3 regions of the Tardiphaga sp. 813_E8_N1_3 genome follow, and region 3 is predicted to be linked to each of the others. Evidence: predicted binding sites of a transcription regulator. Region 3 holds the regulator's gene; each other region holds the start of a gene.
What was found. The regulator LexA, encoded in region 3, represses DNA repair genes until DNA is damaged. The targets are predictions, from matches to a motif close to TGTTCNNNNTGTGTTCNG.
Positions count from the first base shown of each region.

Region 1: AB8A33_RS22610 (PA0069 family radical SAM protein) is a predicted target of LexA. The motif match lies at 5,537-5,554, and genes of this name have one in related genera.
Region 2: radA (DNA repair protein RadA) is a predicted target of LexA. The motif match lies at 2,735-2,752, and genes of this name have one in related genera.

Region 1 is NZ_JBPWQE010000001.1:4,766,168-4,773,046, reverse strand. Features, by position in the region: gene AB8A33_RS22650 (LysR family transcriptional regulator) at 1-10, opposite strand, end outside; gene AB8A33_RS22645 (nuclear transport factor 2 family protein) at 102-530, shown strand; gene AB8A33_RS22640 (glutathione S-transferase family protein) at 584-1,270, opposite strand; gene AB8A33_RS22635 (site-specific DNA-methyltransferase) at 1,419-2,552, opposite strand; gene ypfJ (KPN_02809 family neutral zinc metallopeptidase) at 2,793-3,734, shown strand; gene moaB (molybdenum cofactor biosynthesis protein B) at 3,734-4,297, shown strand; partial or broken gene AB8A33_RS22620 (GNAT family N-acetyltransferase) at 4,294-4,770, opposite strand; gene AB8A33_RS22615 (glycosyl transferase) at 4,803-5,372, opposite strand; gene AB8A33_RS22610 (PA0069 family radical SAM protein) at 5,576-6,739, shown strand; gene AB8A33_RS22605 (VOC family protein) at 6,857-6,879, shown strand, end outside.
Region 2 is NZ_JBPWQE010000001.1:2,305,487-2,312,365, forward strand. Features, by position in the region: gene purF (amidophosphoribosyltransferase) at 1-342, opposite strand, end outside; gene AB8A33_RS11000 (CvpA family protein) at 378-1,010, opposite strand; gene radA (DNA repair protein RadA) at 1,249-2,709, opposite strand; gene AB8A33_RS11010 (hypothetical protein) at 2,839-2,985, shown strand; gene AB8A33_RS11015 (hypothetical protein) at 3,184-3,450, shown strand; gene AB8A33_RS11020 (hypothetical protein) at 3,727-4,086, shown strand; gene AB8A33_RS11025 (bifunctional diguanylate cyclase/phosphodiesterase) at 4,260-6,879, opposite strand, start outside.
Region 3 is NZ_JBPWQE010000001.1:2,936,331-2,943,209, reverse strand. Features, by position in the region: gene AB8A33_RS14080 (LysR family transcriptional regulator) at 1-521, shown strand, start outside; gene AB8A33_RS14075 (SDR family NAD(P)-dependent oxidoreductase) at 671-1,381, shown strand; gene AB8A33_RS14070 (tautomerase family protein) at 1,393-1,629, shown strand; gene AB8A33_RS14065 (ComEC/Rec2 family competence protein) at 1,751-4,036, shown strand; gene lexA (transcriptional repressor LexA) at 4,055-4,777, opposite strand; gene AB8A33_RS14055 (GNAT family N-acetyltransferase) at 5,090-5,665, opposite strand; gene AB8A33_RS14050 (Orn/Lys/Arg decarboxylase N-terminal domain-containing protein) at 5,687-6,879, opposite strand, start outside.

The DNA.
Region 1 (6,879 bases), 1.8 Mb from region 3:
CCAAATTCATGGAATGAATATATATCATACGGACTATCGATTGGAAGAATGGGGTTTCTTCAACCCATACTCCGCCATCGTTCAAGCGATGGAGCAGAACAATGAGCACGGCAGACAACAAGAAGCTTATTCAGCAGGTCTATAGCGATTCAGCCAACCGCAGCGGCACGACTTTCGCCGATCATCTCGCCGATGACGCATGCTGGATCGTGGTTGGGCAGTATTCCTGGGGACGCACCTTCAAGGGGAAGGATGCGATCCTCAATGGCCTGATGGGGCATTTCAGGTCGCTGTTCGATATTCGACCGCGCACGGTCGCGTCCAACTTTATTGCGGAAGGCAATCTGGTGGTGGTCGAGGCCAAGGGCGACAACGTCACCAAGGCCGGTGATCGCTATGACAACGACTACTGTATGGTGTGGCGTGTCGAGAACGGCAAGATCACCATGATCAAGGAATATTGCGACACTGCGCTGGTGGAGCGGGTGCTGGGTCCGTTCCCGGAAGAGATGGCACGCGCGCATGCTTGATACGAAAATGCCGGGTGCAATACTGCGCCCGGCATTTCCGGAATTCATATCGATCAGGCGACCTTGGTCGCCAGATGCTTGAACATGGCGGCCCGGGCTTCGTCGTCCATCTCGGCCTTGAACTTGAACGTGTCCTTCAGAGCGACGGCCTTCGCCGCTGCGGGACGCGTCGAGATCTCATCATGCAGGCGCTTTACGTTGGGGAATTGGGCAAAGCCCTCGTCGCCGAGAATGAAGTTGGTCATGCGCACCCAGCCCCAGACGTCCATATCGACGATCGTGTAGCTGTCGCCGACCATATATTGGCGGCCGGCGAGGCGGTCGTTGAGCACGCCGAGATGGCGTTTCGCCTCGAACTGATAGCGGTTATGCGCGTAGTCGACCTTTTCGGGCGCGAAATGCTTGAAGTGCACGGCCTGGCCGAAGAACGGACCAACGCCGGTGGCGACGAACATCAGCCAGGACAGCATCTCGCCGCGGTTGGCCGGAGTGTTGGCGGGCAGGAATTTGCCGGTCTTCTCGGCGAGGTAGAGCAGGATGGCGTTGCTGTCGAAGACCTTGACGCCGTCGTCGTCGATCGCCGGCACCTTGCCGTTCGGATTGACCTTCAGGAAGTCCTGGTTGAACTGCGCGCCGGTGCGGGTGTCGATGGCGATCGGCTCATAAGCGAGGCCGGCTTCTTCGAGAAACAGCGCGACCTTGGTCGGGTTTGGCGACCCGTTGAAGTAAAACTTCAGCATCTCAAATCTCCCTGGATTTTATACGTCAAAGCACGAGGCGGGGCCGCTGCTGCGGACCGTCGTCTCGTGCTTTGAATTCAGGGAGAGTGCAAGCGATGTTTTGATGAAGGCCGGGCGCATACGCCCGGCCGGTAGCATGGGCGGGACTTTAGACCGCGCCCATCTCGCTGCGGATTTCAGCGCGGAGTTCGTCGATCAGGCGCAGGCCCTTCTTGGTCTCGACGTGCCAGAACGTCCAGCCGTTGCAGGCAGCAGAACCCTGAGCCATCGCACCCATGCGGTGGATCGAGCCGACCTTGTCGCCGAACATGATGGCGCCGTCGGCGCGCACCAGCGCGCCATGGCGTTTCTTTGCGTCCATCAGCTTCGTGCCGGGCGAAATCATGCCACGCTCGACCAGTTCGGAGAACGCCACGCGCGGCGCGCTGCGGGCGGTCATGAACGGTGCCAGTGTTGCCTCGGGCAGCGGCTCGATCGCGGCGATGCGTGCTTCGGCAGCGGCGGCATATTCGCGGTCACGCTCGAAGCCGATGTAATTGCGGCCAAGGCGCTTGGCGACGGCGCCCGTGGTGCCGGTACCGTTGAACGGGTCGATGACGAGGTCGCCGGGCTTCGATGACGACAGCAGCACGCGTGCCAGCAGGCCTTCCGGCTTCTGGGTCGGGTGAACCTTCTTGCCGTCGCTGCCCTTCAGGCGTTCGTCGCCGGTGCAGAGCGGGATCAGCCAGTCGGAACGTGCCTGCACGTCTTCATTGGCGGCCTTGAGGGCTTCGTAATTGAACGTGTAGCCCTTGGCGTTTTCATCGCGCGCAGCCCAGATCATGGTCTCATGCGCATTGGTGAAACGACGGCCACGGAAATTCGGCATCGGATTCGATTTGCGCCACACGATATCGTTCAGAACCCAGAAGCCGAGGTCCTGCATGATCGCGCCGACGCGGAAAATGTTGTGATACGAGCCGATCACCCACAAAGTCGCCGACGGCTTCATGATGCGGCGTGCGGCCAGGAGCCACGCGCGCGTGAAGTCGTCATAGGCGGCGAATGATGAGAACTTGTCCCAGTCATTATTCACCGCATCGACATGGGATTCATCGGGGCGTTTGAGATCGCCCTTCAGCTGCAGATTGTACGGCGGATCTGCGAATACCAGATCGACCGACCCTGCCGGGAGTTTTGACATCTCTGCGACGCAATCACCAATGATGATGCTGCTGCTCGGAGAGGTTTCGAAGTGAGAGCGGGGCGCCCTTGCAGACGCCCCGCGACGCGAAACAACCATGACTCAATTACTCTGACTCAGGCGACGCTGTCGGCGACGCGGGACTAAACAACCGACAGGCAGACATTGACCGGGCAAAGTAAAAATCGACTTAATTGGTAACGAGTTCGAACTAGGCAAGTTTTGCCGGGCAGGTTAATGCTTAATGGAATGGAAATTTTGCGCCGCAATTGCGTTATGGTGGGCGGATCGCGCCAAACCGGTCTAAAATGCTGCGACTTGAAATGAAGGAATTGCCCCATGCGTTACGATGACTTCCGTCGCAGCGATAATATCGACGACCGTCGTGACGATAGCGGTGGTGGATATGGTGGCGGAGGTGGTGGCGGTTTCGGAATTCCGGGTGGCGGCGGCGGTCTCGGCATCGGCACGGTGATCGTGCTTGGCCTCGTCGGCTGGGCGTTCGGCATCGATCCGCGCATCCTGATCGGCGGCGCAGAGATTCTAACCGGCGGACAGCAGGCGCCGACCTATCAGACCGACCGTCGCTCGGCGCCGACGAAGTCAGGCGCACCCACGGACGAGATGGGCAGCATGATCTCCGGCGTGCTGGGCGAGATTGACGATCGTTGGGACGAGATCTTCAAAGAGAGCGGACAGAAATATGTGGGGCCGCAGATCGTGCTGTTTCGCAACGCCACCAATGGTGGGCGCTGCGGCAATGCGCAGTCGGCGATGGGGCCTTTCTACTGTCCGCCCGACAAGAAGATCTATCTCGACACCGGCTTCTTCCGTCAGGTCGAAACCAAATTTCGCGGTTGCTCGGGCAATGCCTGCAAATTCACCGCCGCCTATATCATCGCGCATGAAGCGGGCCATCACATCCAGAACCTGCTCGGCATCATCCCGCGCGTGACGCGGCTGCAGCAGCAGGCAGGCAGCAAGGCTGAGGCCAATCTGCTGCAGGTCCGTGTCGAACTACAGGCGGATTGTTTGTCCGGCGTCTGGGTCAATCGCGAATCGAAGAAGCGGCCCGGTTTCCTGGAAGCCGGTGACATCGATGCCGCGCTGCAGACCGCGTCCGCCATCGGCGACGATACGCTGCAACGTCAGGCACAGGGCCGCGTCGTGCCGGACTCGTTCACGCATGGCTCGGCCGAACAGCGCAAGCGCTGGTTCATGACCGGCTATCAGCAAGGCACCGTGCAGGCCTGCAACACATTTGCGACGGATCGGCTGTGATGACATCGACCGATGTGACGAAAGACTTCGTGCCACTCAACATCGCGGTGCTGACGATTTCCGACACGCGGTCGCTCGAGGACGACAAGTCCGGCGCGACACTGGCCGATCGGCTGACATCGGCCGGTCACAGGCTGGCGAAGCGCGAGATCGTCACGGACGATGTCGAAGCGATCCGCAAGATCGTGCGCGTATGGATCGCCGATCCCGGCGTAGACGCCATCATCACGACCGGCGGCACGGGATTCACCGGCCGCGATGTCACGCCGGAAGCCATCGAGCCGCTGTTCGAGAAACGGATGGATGGTTTCTCGATTGCATTTCACATGCTGAGCCATGCCAAGATCGGCGCCTCGACGATCCAGAGCCGCGCGACTGCTGGCACCGCCGGCGCGACGTTTATCTTCTGCCTGCCGGGTTCGCCCGGCGCCTGCCGTGACGGCTGGGATGGCATTCTCGCAGCGCAACTGGATTACCGCACAAAGCCGTGCAACTTCGTCGAGATCATGCCGCGGCTCGATGAGCATCTGCGACGTCCGAAAGCGAAGGGCGCGTCGGTCTAGAGCACGAGTTCCCAGGTCTCGCCGATCAAATCCTGCCCGAAACTGCGATGCGGCTCGGTGGCGACCAGCGCGAAACCCGCATCCTGATAGATTTTCCGCGCCGCGCGCAGATTGCTCTGGGTCCACAGCGTGATCCTGCGATAACCGCATTGGCGCGCAAAGGCGATGGATTCCGTCACCATGCGTTGGCCGAGCTTTTGTCCGCGCGCCTTGGGATCGATCAGCAAGAGCCGAAACTTGGCGACGTCGTCGGATGCCTTCACGAGAAACAGCGAGCCGACGGGCGCGCCATCCATCTCGGCGATCCAGCATCGCTCGCACGCAGGATCGCATGAGGCGACGAATTCCGCGGCGATGTCAGCCACCAGCGCTTTGAAGGACACGTCGAACCCGTATTCACTCGCATAGAGCTCGCCGTGGCTGCGGATCACCCAGTCTATGTCGCCAGGCTGGAGATCGCGTAGCACTGCGGGCCGAACGGCATCGGGGGCTTGGGCGGCCATGGTCAGGCGACGATGATCCGGCTGCGCAGCAATGTGCGTGAGGAGCGGCCGAGCTGGCGCAGCAACCGGGCCTCGGAGCGCCGGGCATCGGGTGCATAGCCTCCGAGACGGTCGTAGTGCTCGCGGGCGATCAGCAGGCCCTGATCGGCCTTGGGGCCTGTGATCATCCGGACCAGGTGCTTCAGGCCATCGCGAAAATTGGTCTCGTCATAGGGCGAACGCGCATAGCGGAAAATACCTGCGCGGGGGCGCTCGCTGGTCGAGACGCGCTGGATGAATTGCTGGGTCTCCTCGATCCAGCCCGCATCGAGCACGGCGCCGGCATGGAGAAACATCAGCCAGGGCGAACGCGCCTGCTTGGCGCCGGCGGCCATCGCCGCGGCGCGCGATCCTTGCGAGGTCAGGAAGCCACAGCCGGCGACATCGGCGACGCGTTCGATGACGTCTGTGCCGGCGCGATCGACCAGCAGCACTTCGCGGATCACACCGGCAGCAGCGCCCGGCACCAGCGCTGCCAGTGTGGCAACAGCGGGCTGCTCGACGCCTTCAGTGGGGATGATCACGCTCAGCATGGTGTCTGTTAATACCTTTAGACAACGGGGTGGCCGCGTTATCATTTCGTCATAGTCTATGCGGCGCTGGCGGCTGCTGCAATTTCGGGACGGTTCGATTTTTCGGCCGCCCTGCAAGGCGGCGGGAGAATGCACAGTGCCCCGGCCGTGTGCCACCCTATTTATGTTCTTGCTTTGTTCCATGTGTGCGCTATCGTGGCTTCATGAGTCGCCAGATCGCTGCCCTAAAGCACCCGCCGGTCCCGGCGCCCTCCGATAAGCCGGCGGGTGCGCTTTCCCCTTTTCCCGAGATCGCGGTGGCGATCGACAAGCAGCGGCGGCGCGGCCGTGGTGCCCAGTCCAACGACAGCGGGCGCTACGAGGCCGAGGCCCGGGTCGCCTTTGATGATGGCTGGCAGAGCCTCGATGAATTGCCGCCGTTCAAGACGACCGTTGCGACGGACACCGCGCGCAAGGTCATCACGCGCAATGAATCGCCGGATATCGGCTTTGATCGTTCGATCAATCCCTATCGCGGCTGCGAGCATGGCTGCGTCTATTGTTTCGCGCGGCCGACCCACGCCTATCTCGGTCTCTCGCCCGGGCTCGATTTCGAATCCAAACTGTTCGTGAAGCCCGATGCGCCTGGTCTGCTTGAGAAGGAGCTTGCCGCCGCCGAATACGAACCGAAGATGATCGCCATCGGCACCAACACCGATCCGTATCAGCCGATCGAGCGCGAGCGTCAGGTGATGCGTGGCATTCTCGAAGTGCTGGAGAAGACGGGTCATCCTGTCGGCATCGTCACCAAGTCAGCTTTGGTGACACGCGACATCGATATCCTGGCGCGGATGGCGAAGCGAAATCTGGTCAAGGTGGCGTTGTCGGTGACGTCACTCGATCCGAAACTCGCGCGCAGCATGGAGCCGCGCGCTTCGACGCCGTCGAAGCGGCTGGAAGCTTTGCGGCAGCTATCCGAGGTTGGCATTCCGACCACGGTGATGGTGGCACCGGTGATCCCCGCGCTGAACGACAGCGAGATCGAACGCATTCTCGATGCTGCAGCTCATGCCGGCGTCAAGGAAGCCAGCTACGTTTTGCTGCGGCTGCCGATGGAAGTGCGCGATCTGTTTCGCGAATGGCTGATCGCGAATTATCCGGACCGCTATCGCCACGTCTTCACGCTGATCCGCGAAATGCGCGGTGGCCGCGATTACGACTCGCAATGGGGCACGCGCATGAAGGGCACCGGACCGATGGCCTGGATGATCGGTCGCCGCTTCGAGATCGCCTGCACGAAGCTTGGCCTCAACAAACGTCGTTCGAAGCTCACCCTCGATCATTTCGAGAAGCCGGCAGGCGCTGGTAAGCAATTGAATCTGTTCTAACTCCTTACGGTCTCGCAAACTGGGGAGTCACCTCGGAGGAAGGGTCATCGGCCGGAAACCAGAGCCAGCCGGTGATCCTTTCTCCGCTTTTTGCGTTGAGTGAATGAAGGTGAAGACATGACAGCCAAACAACAGACCCC
Region 2 (6,879 bases), 630 kb from region 3:
CTGGACGTTACGGAGAATGGTTTCGCCCGTGGTGGAGTAGCGGGTGTGGCCGACGGCAGCGGTGCCGGGCAGGCGTTCGATCACTTCGCGGCGGGAGAAGGTGTCGCCGACGAGGCCGAGGCGGCGTTCGGAGTGGAAGCGCTTGCCGTCGAAGGCGACGATGCCGGCGGCTTCCTGTCCGCGATGCTGGAGGGCGTGGAGGCCGAGCGCGGTAATCGCCGCCGCATCGGGATGTCCGTAAATACCGAACACGCCGCATTTTTCGCGAAGCATGTCGCCGTCGAGATCAGGATTGCGCATAGTGGTGCTCGCGTCGTCGGAAGGGCTCTGCATCGGATCCATCGCGCCTTTCAGGTGTCGCGAGAAACTAAGAACGCCTAGCGTCCCGCCGGTTTGCCATCGATCAGCTTTTTCAGGCTGTCGCGGGCAGGTTTGGAATAGCCATCCGCGGCGCCGGGCGCTGCGGGCTCGGCGTCGGTCGTATCCTCATCGGGTTTGTTTTTCTTGAACCTCTTCAAGATGGTGTTTTCAGGGTCATCCGGCAAGAGCGCCATCAGCCAATCGCCGGTTCCTTGCAGAACAACGCGCGATTTTGCACCCGTGACCCAGTCCGGACGCTGCTTGTCCGGCACCAGCCATGAGAAGAACAGGAAGGCGACGACCACGATCAGCAGGCCGCGGGCGAGGCCGAACAGGAAGCCCAGGGTGCGGTCCAGCGCGCCGATGCGCGAATCCAGGATCATGTCGGAGATGCGGACGGTGATGATCGAAACCACGATCAGCGTGCCGATGAACACGCCGGCCACCACCACGATGCTGGCGACGGTATCGTTGTTGAAATAAGTTTTAGCGGTCGGAAGCAGCTTCTGGAAAGCAAACAGGGTGACTAGCGCCGCCGCGCCCCAGGCCGCGATCGACAGGATCTCGCGCATGAAGCCGCGGACCATGGCCAAGAGGCCAGAGATCAGCATGACGCCGAGCAGGACAAGGTCGAGAATCGTGATCGGCATCGGCTGGTCAGGTCCGCTCGTGAATCAAAAACCGCGAATCGGCACAGGCTGCCGTTTCAGGTGACGGTGATATGGCACGTCTCGCAAGGCCGGAAAACCGCTATCGGCCGCAGGAGCACCCCAGATCACACCATTGTTCCGCTTTCGGCAGAGTGCCTTAACGGAGCGTGTTGCACATCTGCGCAGTCTGTCGCGCGCGCATTCTATAGCGGCCGCGGCAGCGCAGGTCACGTCGCTGTCAGCCGTCTTGGCGCTTGAATCGCGCCGGTACGGTATTTTTCTCGGCATCTGTGCTTTTGCTGTTGTCGCGCGTGGGTTTGACGCCGCGCGCAGCGATATCGGCGACCAGCGAAGTCAGGCCGCCGATGGTATTGAGGGACAGTCCGGCATCGCCACCGGGGTCGCCGCGCGCCGATTCCGGCAGCACTGCGCGGCCGAAGCCGAGTTTTGCCGCCTCTTTCAGCCGTGCCGACGTCTGCGCCACCGGGCGCACCGCGCCGGACAGCGAGATCTCACCGAAATAGACCGCGTCCGGCGGCAGCGGGGCGTTGCAGAGCGACGACACCAGCGCCGCCGCCGCGGCCATGTCGGCGGCGGGCTCGTTGATGCGCAGGCCCCCAGCAACGTTGAAATAGACGTCGTAGCCCGACAGCTTGACCCCGCAATGGGCCTCCAGCACCGCCAGCACCATCGACAGCCTCGATGAATCCCAGCCCACCACCGCACGGCGCGGGGTGCCCAGCGTGGTCGGCGCAACCAGAGCCTGCAGTTCCACCAGCACCGGGCGGGTGCCCTCCATGCCGGCGAAGACGGCGGTGCCCGGCGAGCCGAGATCGCGATCGGACAGGAACAGCTCGGAGGGGTTGGAGACCTCGCGCAGGCCGAGCCCCGTCATCTCGAATACGCCGATCTCGTCGGTCGGGCCGAAGCGGTTCTTCACCGCGCGCAGGATACGGAACTGCTGCGAGCCTTCGCCCTCGAAGGACATCACGGCGTCGACCATATGCTCGACGACGCGCGGCCCGGCGATCTGGCCGTCCTTGGTGACATGGCCGACCAGGATGATGGTGGCACCGGATTTCTTGGCGAAGCGAATGAGCGCCTGCGCGGAGGCGCGGACCTGGGTCACGGTGCCCGGCGCGGATTCCACCGTGTCGGTCCACATGGTCTGGATCGAGTCGATCACGATCAGCCGCGGCACCGTGCCTTCGGACAGTGTGGCGACGATGTCCTCGACCGAGGTTTCAGACGCGAGCTGCACCGAGGCGTCCGCGAGGCCCAAACGCGACGCGCGCAGCCGCACCTGCGCCACCGCTTCTTCGCCGGAGATGTAGACCACGCGGTGGCCGGCACGCGCCATCAGGCTGGTGGCCTGCGTCAGCAAGGTCGATTTACCGATGCCGGGATCGCCGCCGATCAGGAGCACCGAGCCGCGTACGAAGCCGCCGCCGGTGACGCGGTCGAGCTCGCCCATCCCCGATGGAATGCGCGGCGCGTCTGCGCTCTGGCCGGTCAGGCTTTCGAGATTGAAGGTGCGCCCCTTGCGCTTGGAGCGCGCGCTGACCGGAATCGTGGTGACGCCGGTGGTGTCCTCCTCGGCCAGCGAATTCCACTCGCCGCAGGCGTCGCACTTGCCCTGCCACTTGTTATAGGCGGCACCGCAATTCTGGCAGACGAAGGAGAGGAGGTTCTTGGCCATTGGCGGAAGGAATCGCGGCTGTGGGTGTTTTTGGTTTGTTCTCTTGGTCTACGCGGTTGAACGGGGCATTTGCAAGTTTCTTCTCGAAGGGTTTGCCAGCCTCGCCGGGTGGGACGCATCGACGGGCACGTGGGCAAGGTCTATTCGGTTGCCAAAATTCCGACGCGCGAGAGCTGGTCGGCAATGTCGGCCTGGATCGCCTTTGCCGCGGCGATGCCGGAGGTGCAGCCTCTGCAGTGGTCCTTCTTCAGCTTGGTGATTGCTTACGCTCGGTAGACGCGCCGCGAGCAGAATCCAGATGCAAGCAGTGGTGAGCAATCGAGGCTGCTCGACCAACCAGCTTAGCCGCAGTCCAGCGCTTCGCGAGTCTAATTCATTCCGCGCAGGAGCTCGTGTGGAACTGCACGTGCGACGAATCCTTCATTAACCTCGGCCCGATAGCCTCACCGCAGTGACGTCAGCGTGAGGTGTGCCGTGCGTATTTTGATGATCGTGCTGGGTGCAGCGACGCTGGCGACGCCGGTACTTGCCTCTGATTACCGCGATGCGCGCTATCGCGCCGGCACCGCGCACTATCCCATCACGATGGATACCGGCATTCGCGCGCCGCCGCCGCTTTACTATGTGGAAGCGCCGCCGCGTTATGTGCGGGATCTGAGAACGGGCGAACCGGGCCAATGGGTGGTTCGCCAGCCGAGTGTGTTCGAGCATATCTTCGGGCTGCCTCGCTACGGCTATTAGGATAGTCCGCGGGGACCGATTGATCTCACGCTGTGCTCGGCTGTGAATCCCAACGCAGTGCAATGTGTCTGCCTTGGCATGCTCGTATGTTGCCGTCATCAAATCTTAAGCACGTTCATCAAGGTAAATATCAGGACCGCGTTGACCGGTGGTGGTGCTTGGCTAAGTGTCGCGCATCAGAGCGATACGAATTCATTTCAAACAAGCTCGCCACGGGGTCTCATCATGACAAAACTGATTGCTGCTGCGATGTTCGCCACTGTCGCCGGAATGACGATGCCCAATGCGGCCTCGGCGGGTTGCTATAACTGCTACACACCGCCGCCGTGCCAGACCTGCTATCAGCAGCAGGTGGTGCCGCCGCAGTATCGCACCGTCGAAGAGACTGTCATGGTCGCTCCCGGCCGCACCGTCGCGCGTCGCACGCCGGCCCAGTATGAAACGGTGATGGTGCCGAAGACCGTGATGGTCGCGCCTGCGCGCGTCGATTACGAGCGGATCCCGGCACAATATGCCACCCAGCAGCGCGTCCAGATGGTTGCTCCGGCGCAGGTCTATTACGCACCGGTGCAGCAGGGCTGCTCGACCTGCAATCGCGGCTTCAACTTCGGCTCAAGCTACGGATACGGCTACTAAGCCGCGAATAGCTCAGATTTTCAGGACTGCGATCGGCCGCCTCTGGGCGGCCGATTTGCGTTGGTGGGAGGCCGCCGGTGGCGGCGGAAATGGTGCTTCCGGAGCTGTGGCCGATGTCGCGCTTCGTTGCAGCAGCGGCGCGGCCCACCTGATCGCTGTTTGAAACGCGGTGGTCATCTCCCTGCGGTGATGACCTCTGCGCACAACTCGCCGTCAGCAGTTTCAAATGAACCTGCCGCATCCAGGTCCAATTCGGAGAGCGGGACGGGCCGACCGAATAGATAGCCCTGGACGAGGTCTACGCCCGCAGCCTGCAGATATTCAAATTGCTCTTCGGTCTCGACGCCCTCGGCCGTCGTTGCGATGTCAAGACCGCGAGCCAGTGCAAGCACCGAGGACACCACCGCTGCGCAATCGCGGCGATTGGGAGCGCCTTGTGCGAAGGACTTGTCGATCTTGATCCTGTCGAACGGGAAATTGGTCAGATAACTCGCCGTTGAATAACCAGTGCCAAAATCATCGAGCGCCATGGAGATGCCGAGATTCTTCAGCTGCCGTATCGTCCCGAGATGTGCCGTCGCGTTCTCGAGAAGAGCCGTCTCCGTAATTTCCAACTCCAGCCGTTCAGGCGAAAGACCCGTCTCCATCAGGGTATCCAGCATGACGTCGAGCAATTTTCCCTTGCTGACTTGAACCGCAGAGATGTTGACCGTGATCTTGAGGTGAGCCGGCCACGACGCTGCATCCGTGCAAGCCTGGCGCAGGATCCACTCGCCAAGAGGAAGGATCAGCCCCGTCGCTTCCGCGAGCGGAATAAATTGATCGGGAGCGATGAGTCCTTTCGACGGATGCCGCCAGCGGACCAGCGCCTCGGCGCCGCGGATCTGCCGCGTCTTGGCGTCAACCACCGGCTGATAGTGCACCTCGAATTCGTTTCGCGCGATCGCGTCCCGCAGGTCGTTTGCCAATATCTTCTGCGAGTGGGCAGCCTCGATCATTTCGGACTGGAACAGGCGGAAATCGTTTCGCCCGCCCGTCTTGGCGTCGTAGAGCGCGAGATCCGCTTTTCTCAACAGGTCCTCGGGATCGACGCCCTGTTCCGGAGCGAGGGCAATTCCGATGCTGGTCCCGATGCTGGCCTGGTGGCCGTTGAGATCAAATGGCTGAGCAATGGCATCGATGATCCTGAGGGCAAGCACGATTGCCCCCTCCTGCGGATTGGGGCCGCTGTCCTGGATGATCGCAAACTCGTCACCGCCGAGGCGGGCCAGTACATCGGTTTCGCGAGTCGATGATTTCAGCCGTTGAGCGAACTCAACAAGCAAACGATCCCCGGCGGGATGTCCCAGCGTGTCGTTGACGGTCTTGAATCTATCGAGGTCGAGCATGACCACGGCAAAGCCACCGTCATGACGTCCAAGGCGCTTGCTCGCCTCCTCAAGTTTTTCGGTAAACAGTGTTCGGTTGGCAAGTCCCGTGAGCGCATCGTGACGCGCCAGGTGAACGATCTCGGCCTCTGCGCGCCGCCGTTCGGTGATATCTTCGTGCGTCGCAACCCAACCGCCGTCCTTCATCGGCTGTCGGGTGACGAGTATCAATCGCCCATCTGCAAGTTCATCGACCCTGGCCGAGCTTGAATCTGTCGAATGCTGACCCAGTTCAGCTATCTTTTTCCTGATGGCTGGTTCGCTCGTCCCGCCCTTGAGAATGCCACGAGAGACGCGATCGGCGATGATAGCCTCGTGAGGCGTCCCGACTTTCAGCAAAGCTGCAGGCAACTGGTATAATTCCGCATAACGATCATTCCAGACAACGAGCCGTTTCGCCCCGTCGAACATGCAGAGACCCTGCGACATGTTGCTCAGCGCAATGTCGAAGCGTTCGTTCGTCTGCTCCAGCTCCACGGCTTTCGTTGCCAGCAATTGCTCCCTGTGTTTTTGCGCAGTGACATCTTCATGCGTCGCCAGCCACCCCTCGTTCGGCATCAGATGGCGCGTCATCGAAATGAGGCGCCCGTCGACAAGCTCCTGGACCTCTTTCTCCAGTTTCAGCTTGACGTCGACAAGGACGTCCGCAGCCATTTCGCAATTTGTCCTCTGCGCCCGGCGGTATTCAATGATTTGCCGCAGCGTCGTTCCTGGCTTCACCTGTTCTTCGCTGAGGTGATAGATTTCCGCATAGCGCGCATTTGAAAGAATGATCCTCTGTTCCCCATCAAACAGCGAAAGACCCTGCGACATGTTGTTCATCGCGGCGTCGAAACGCATGTTGATCCGCTCGAGTTCAGCGGCTTTATCAGTCAATAATCGCTGTGCGCGCTTTTGCTCGGTGATGTCTTCATGTGTTGCGACCCATCCGCCATCTGCAATTGGCCTGCGTTGAATTAAAATCACGCGACCGTCGGCAGACATAAAAATCTGCTTTTGCTTCGTCGGAATCTCCTGAAGATCCCCGTCGATGGACAAATCGTGCTTTCCGCGATCTTTGAGGGCCTGCAGCATGCGAAACAAGGGTGTTCCAGGCCTGACGAGTTCTTCCGGGAAACCGTACATCTCGCGGAAGCGGCCATTCGAAACCACCAGATTCTTGTTCGCGTCAAACAAGCAGAGCCCTAGCGACATGTTGCTCAAGGCAGCATCGAACTGCATGTTCGTTCGTTCCAGGATCCTTGTTTTCACGGCAAGACTATTTGTCTGGCGCACGATCCGAAACGTGCCGAACAAGATGACGGCAACGATCATGGCGACGAGCGGGCCCACCATGTAAAGGTGCTGGCGCCACGGTCCCAGCACC
Region 3 (6,879 bases):
ATATCGCGCTCCGTGTCGCAGAACTTCCCGACTCCGCGATGGTCGCGGTGCGGGTCGGCGGTGACGTCAAGAGAGTGGTCGCCGCATCGCCACGCTATCTCGGCATGCATCCGCGCATCACAGAGCTGGCGGACCTGACCCGGCATCAAATCGTCACCACCACGCATATGGGACAGGACACCTGGGTGTTTCCGCCTTTGGCGGGAAGCTCGATCGCGCGATCGGTTCACTTCAAGCCACGGCTCGTCGTCAACAGCGTTCGTGCCGCACTCGCAGCGGCGGTGGAGGGCTATGGTGTGACGCGGCTTTATACGTACCATGTGGCTGAACGCGTACAGGACGGATCGTTGAAACTCCTGCTGCGTGACGATGAACCGGCAGCGCTTCCGGTTCATCTTGTGATCCCGCAAGGCCGAATAACGGTGCCCAAGGTCCGCGCATTCATCGATTTCGCCACCCCTCGTTTGCGCGCCGAATTTTCGCGGCTTTCTGCGGAAGCTGGAGCGATGGCTCCCCGATAGACCCGTATTCTTTCGAGCGGCGGAAGAGTGTCTGCCGAAAGCCGGCAATTCTGCTGCCTGGCGCGGAAGAATAGAACGATGGTCACCGGGCCTGAGACGGGCCCCTCAACAGCATTATCGCTGGCTGGGTTACATCATCGAGGCATATCATGAGCAACGCACAGAAGGTTGTTATTATCACCGGGGCATCCCAAGGTATCGGCGCCAGCCTGGTGAAGGCTTACCGGGATCGCAATTACCGTGTCGTCGCCACGTCGCGGTCGATCAAGCAGGGTAGCGATCCCGACATTCTGGGTGTCGCCGGCGATGTGGGAGATCCTTCGACCGCGGACCGCGTGGTCAAGGAAGCGCTCTCGCGCTTCGGTCGCGTCGACACGCTGGTCAACAACGCCGGCATCTTCATTGCCAAGCCGTTTACCGACTACACGGCCGAGGACTTCGTGTCGAAGATTGCGACCAATGTCGCCGGCTTTTTCTACATTACACAACGCGTTGTAGCGGAAATGCTGAAGCAGGGCTCGGGTCACATCGTGAGCATCACGACCAGCCTGACCGATCATGCGATCTCTGGCGTGCCGTCGGTACTGGCCAATCTCACCAAGGGCGGCATCAATTCGGCCACCAAGTCACTTGCCATCGAGTATGCGACGAAGGGCATCCGGGTGAATGCCGTGTCGCCGGGCGTCATCAAATCTCCGATGCATGCTCCCGAGACGTATGAGTTTCTCGCTGCCCTGCATCCGGTCAAGAGCATGGGCGAAATGCGCGATATCGTGGACGCGGTTCTCTATCTCGAATCCGCAGGCTTCGTGACAGGCGAAATCCTTCACGTTGACGGTGGCCAGAGCGCCGGTCATTGAGGGAGGCATTCATGCCAATCGTGACGCTTCAGATTACGCGAGAGGGAACGGCTCCCGGTCGGGACTCCGTTACAGCAGAGGAGAAGGCGCAGCTTATTGCCGGCTTCAGCCACCTTCTGCTCGACGTGCTCCACAAGCCGCTGGAATCGACCTTCGTGGTTATCGAGGAGGTGGATACAGATAACTGGGGCTGGGGCGGCTTGCCTGCGCTTGAATATCGCCAGCTGCGTGCAGCAGGAGGCAAGTAGACAACATGGAGATCGCCAGTATTTGGCGGTCTCCAGTATCTTGTCGCATATTCTCCATCCGTTCCGCTGTTTAGTTTGATCTGTTCCGCTAGCATTGCAACTGTAGTGCCGGAGCAGCGGGATGGCGGGCGGGGGTGAGCAGCGGGAGCTGTCTCAGGGTCGGAGGGGAAGGGCCATTACCTGGCCGCCACCGGCCAGGACAGGTGTTGCTCTGCCGTCAGCGAGACCGTCGACGTCGGGCTTCGAGACACTCTGGACGTGGGTGCGGGCCGAAGCTGGTCCCGGTCGTTTGCTGCCATGGGTACCGATCGCTTTCGGCTCCGGCATCGCGCTGTATTTTGCCGCTGAGCATGAGCCGGTGGCCTGGGTTGCCGCTGCGACGGCAAGCCTTCTTTGCGTGGCTGCGTTTTTGCTGCGGCGACAGCGATGGTTTCCCTTGATCTTGCTCATTGCGGCCATCGCGGCCGGCTTCGCGATGGCTGCCATGAAAACCGCGCGTGTGGCTCATGAGGTTCTGGCGAAGCCGCTCTATTCCGTCGCGCTTACCGGCTTCGTAGAAACTCACGAGGAACGGGAGCGCACGGATCGCTTCGTGCTGCGCGTTGCCACCATGGACAGCCCGCGCGCCGCACCGAAGCTCACCCGTGTGCGGCTGTCGGTGAAGAAGGGCACGGCGCCTGCCGTCGGCAGCTTCGTCGAATTGAAGGCAAGGCTGCAGCCGCCGCTGTCGCCGCTCCGGCCGGGGAGTTACGACTTTGGCCGCGATCTGTATTTTCAGGGGATCGGCGCGTCCGGTTTTGTGATGGGCGGCATCAAGGCAGTCGATCCGCCGATACAGCCGAGTGTGGCGCTACGCTATTCGGCGACCATGCAGGGTCTGCGCGACGCCATCGACGCGCGGATCCGCACCGTGCTCTCGGGCGATAGCCGCGCCATTGCTACGGCGCTGCTCACAGGGCGTCGCGATGCGATTTCGGCTGACGTCAATGATGCGATGTTCATCTCCGGTCTCGGGCATGTGCTGTCGATCTCCGGCTATCATATGGCCGTCGTGGCCGGCGTGGTGTTCTTCGCGATACGCGCATTGCTCGCGTTGATCCCCGTCCTGACAGTGACGTTCCCGATCAAGAAAGTCGCAGCCACCGCGGCGTTGTTCGCAGCGCTGTTTTATCTGCTGCTGTCGGGCGCCGAGGTCGCCACGCAGCGTTCGTTCTTCATGACGGCCGTCGTGTTGATCGCTGTCATGGTCGATCGCCGGGCGGTGACGTTCCGCACGCTGGCGGTGGCGGCAATGGTCGTGCTGATCGTGGCGCCCGAAGCGCTGGTGCATCCGAGTTTTCAGATGTCATTCGCGGCGACGCTGGGGCTCGTCGCATTGGTGCAGATCGGCATGCCCGCGCTGTTTGCCTCGCCCGATCATTCCGCGACGGCGCGCGTGGCGCTATGGGGCGGACGCGAGATCGCGATGCTCGTACTCGCTTCGCTGGTAGCCGGCCTTGCCACCACGCCCTATGCCGCATTTCATTTCCACCGCGTCACGCCCTATGGCGTCGTCGCCAATCTCCTGGCGATGCCGGTGGTCTCGGCGATGGTGATGCCGGCGGGTATTCTCGGTTTGGTGGCCATGCCGTTCGGCTTTGATGGTGTGTTCTGGCGGCTGATGGATGTCGGCGTCCAGTGGATGATCGTGGTCACGCAATGGGTGGCAGCCTTGCCCGGTGCCATCGGCCGGATGCCGGCTTTTGGCACCGGGCCGCTGGTCGCCGCCAGCATTGGCATCATCGTGCTCGGATTGTTGCGCACGCCGTTGCGCCTAGCGGGACTTGGCGTGCTGGTGCTCTCGATCGTCTGGGCACTCCTGGTGAAGCAGCCGGATGTGCTGATCTCGGGGGACGGGCACAGCGTTGCGGTACGGGGCAGGGACGGGCGCCTGAATATGATGCGCAGCGCCAAGGATACGTTTCTGTTGAAAGAGTGGCTTGCCGGCGATGCTGACGCTCGGCTGCCAACGGATTCCTCCCTCAGCCATGGCGTGTCCTGCGACCGCGACGGATGCATCACGCCGCTGGCCGATGGCGCTCTGGTGGCGCTGGCTCTACAGCCTGACGCGTTCACGGATGATTGCGAGAAAGCGGTACTGATCGTCACGACGAAACAACCGCCAAAGGATTGCCGTGCGCTGGTGGTCGAACAGGATCGCCTGCAACGAAACGGTGCGGTGAGCTTGCAGCGAACTGCGAACGGCTTTGCGATGGATGCCGTGCGACCGCGTGGCCTGGACCGCCCGTGGTCGCGCGCCACCCCCGATGAGCCCCAGCACGATCTGATCCAGAACAGTCGCACGCCGCAAAACCGGCCGGTGGATGCGACGCCGGCGGAAACTGATCTTCAACCCGAAGATCAGTAATCCGCCGAGGCGACTGCCTTAATAGCGGCGATACAGGCCAATCAGCTTGCCTTGAATGCGCACCCGGTTGGGCGGCAGGATGCGGACTTCGTAAGCGTCATTGGCTGGCTCCAGCGCGATCGAAGCGCCGCGGCGGCGGAAGCGCTTCAGCGTGGCTTCCTCGTCGTCGATCAGGGCCACCACGATGTCGCCGGTGTCGGCGCTTTCGTTGCGCTGGATCAGCACCGTATCGCCGTCGAGAATGCCGGCGTCCTGCATGGAATCGCCGCGCACTTCGAGCGCGTAATGTTCGCCGGAGCCGAGCATGTCTGCGGGCATGCTGATGGTGTGGCTGCGGGTCTGCAGTGCCTCGATCGGCGTACCGGCCGCGATCCGGCCCATCACCGGGATGGCAACCGTGCGGCCATTGTCATCATCGCCGCTATTGCTGGCGATGCTGGCGGCCGTGCGTACCCTGCCGAGCGTGCCTTCGATGACGCTGGGCGTGAAGCCGCGGCGCCCGGTGCCGCCTGTGACCGGCGCGCCAAGCTCAGGCAGCTTGATGACTTCGATGGCGCGGGCCCGGTTGGGCAGACGACGTATGAAGCCGCGTTCTTCCAGCGCTGTGATCAGGCGATGGATGCCGGACTTCGAGCGCAGATCGAGCGCATCCTTCATCTCGTCGAAGGAGGGCGGGACGCCGGCTTCCTTCAGTCGTTGATCGATGAATCGCAGGAGTTCGTATTGTTTGCGCGTGAGCATCTGAAGCCATCCTCAGTTGACGGTGTCGGCCGCCGCGTGCGTTTCAAAGGGCCTTCGAACGGTGAGCCTCAGTCCAGAGACGATCGTTCGAAGATCGGTTGCGCGAGTTCGGGCACTCTCAAACTACTCAAAGCCACAGAATCTCGAAACAAATCATGAACGAACACTATATGTTCCATATGTGTTCTGCAATGCTTAATTTCCCGTCAAGAAGACGTATGTGGAGCCGAGCAAGGCAATGACTGAGGAAGTCGTTCCGGACCTTCCGCGAGCGCGTCAAACGACGGAAATGCGCGAGCAGACCGCTTGCAGTTACGCGGAAGGCGGCCGGCCGGAGAGTGGCAAAGGCGGCGGTGTCGTGGAGCCGGTCGCCAGCGAGCGCTGAACCATGATCGTGTCGGCCCAGCGGCCCGAGCGATAGGCGACGCCGGGCAGCAAGCCGACGCGGGCAAAGCCGAAGCTCTCATGCAAGCCGAGCGAGGCCGTGTTGTCGGCATCGATATAGCCGATGATTTGCCGAAAGCCGGCCGCCGCGCACACGTCGATCAATTCGCGCATCAACAGGCGGCCGATGCCGCGGCCGACATGTCCGTGGTGGATATAGATCGAGTGCTTGACCGTGTAGCGATAGGCCGGTCGCTTGCGGAACAGCACCACATAGGCATAGCCGACGACCTCGCCACCTCGGGTGGCGACGAGATGGGGAAACCGCTTGCTGCGCAGATTCTTGCGCCGATCTCTGAGATCGTCGGGCTGCGGCGTGTCGGCGTCGCTGACGCCTTCCTCGACGCCTTGCCGGATGTGCCGGCGATAGATCGCCAGCATGGCATCGACGTCGGTGTCGCGCGAGGGTCGTATGACGACCGGCTGTTCGAGTTCCGTTTGCAAATCAGGCTCCTTACGCGCTCCCTATTCGGAGACGACGTAAGTGTAAAGCCGGATCCGGCCATTGGCGTCGACCTTGCGGTAGATGCCCTGGATCTCGACGTCGAAGCCCGGGAACGTGTTGAAGCAGGTCTCGAACATCCTGAGATAATCGATCATCGGCTTGGACCGTTCGGTGAGCCGTTCTCCCGGTACGATCGTGGCGATCCCCGGCGGGTAGACCACGAACGGCGTCGTAGCAACACGCCCGAAGATCTCGTCGATGGGGAGGTAGTCGACGTCGTTGCGCACCAGGCAGCGCGCGGCATCATGGGGCGACATGGCGATCTCCGGCAGATGGTCGGCGGAGAATTGCCTGGTCTGGAGGTCGCTCACATTAGCCTCGCGGAAGAACCGGTGCATGTCGCCGCACAGATCCCGCAGGCGTATGCCCGCATAACGCGCCGGCCTGCGCCGGGCGAATTCCGGGATGACGTCTTCCAGCAGCGCGTTGTCGTCGTGAAACTTCTTGAAGGCGACAAGGCCCGATATCAGCGTGCCCGCCTTGCTGGCTTCCACGCCCGGCGTGAGCAGAAAGAGCAGCGAGTTGAGGTCGTTCTTCTCCGGCACGATGCGATTTTCGCGCAGGAACTGCGCGACCACTGGCGCGGGGATGCCGTGGTCGGCATAGGCGCCGGTGGTGCGATCGAAGCCGGGGGTCAGCACCGTCAGCTTGTTGGGATCGGTCATGGTGAAACCGGCTTCCATGCCGGGGAAGCCATGCCAGGCTGCGTCAGGCGCAAGCTGCCAATAGGATGGATTAGTGGCGAGCTGATCCGTACCGACGCTTTCCCACGGCACATTGTGAACAGCGCCTTCGCTGGATGCGTCTGGAATTGCGACGCGCTCGGGCACGAAGGGTTCAAAGAACCAGCGGCGCTCAGTGCGGGTTTCCTTTTCCTCGAATTCGCGGCGGACGGCGCGCATCTTCTTGCGCAGCTCGATGCCGAGCCGGATCGTGTCGTCCCACAACACTTCGCCGGAGCGGCCCTTCATCATCTGCGCGCCGACATCCAATGATGCGAACAGCGGATAGAATGGCGAGGTCGAGGCGTGCTGCATGAAGCTTTCGTTGAAGCGGCGATGCTCGACGCGGCGCTTCTGGCCGCGGATATGCCGATCCTTCATGTGGATCTGCGATGCCTGCGAGAAGCTCGCGAGCTGCTTGTGGGTCGACT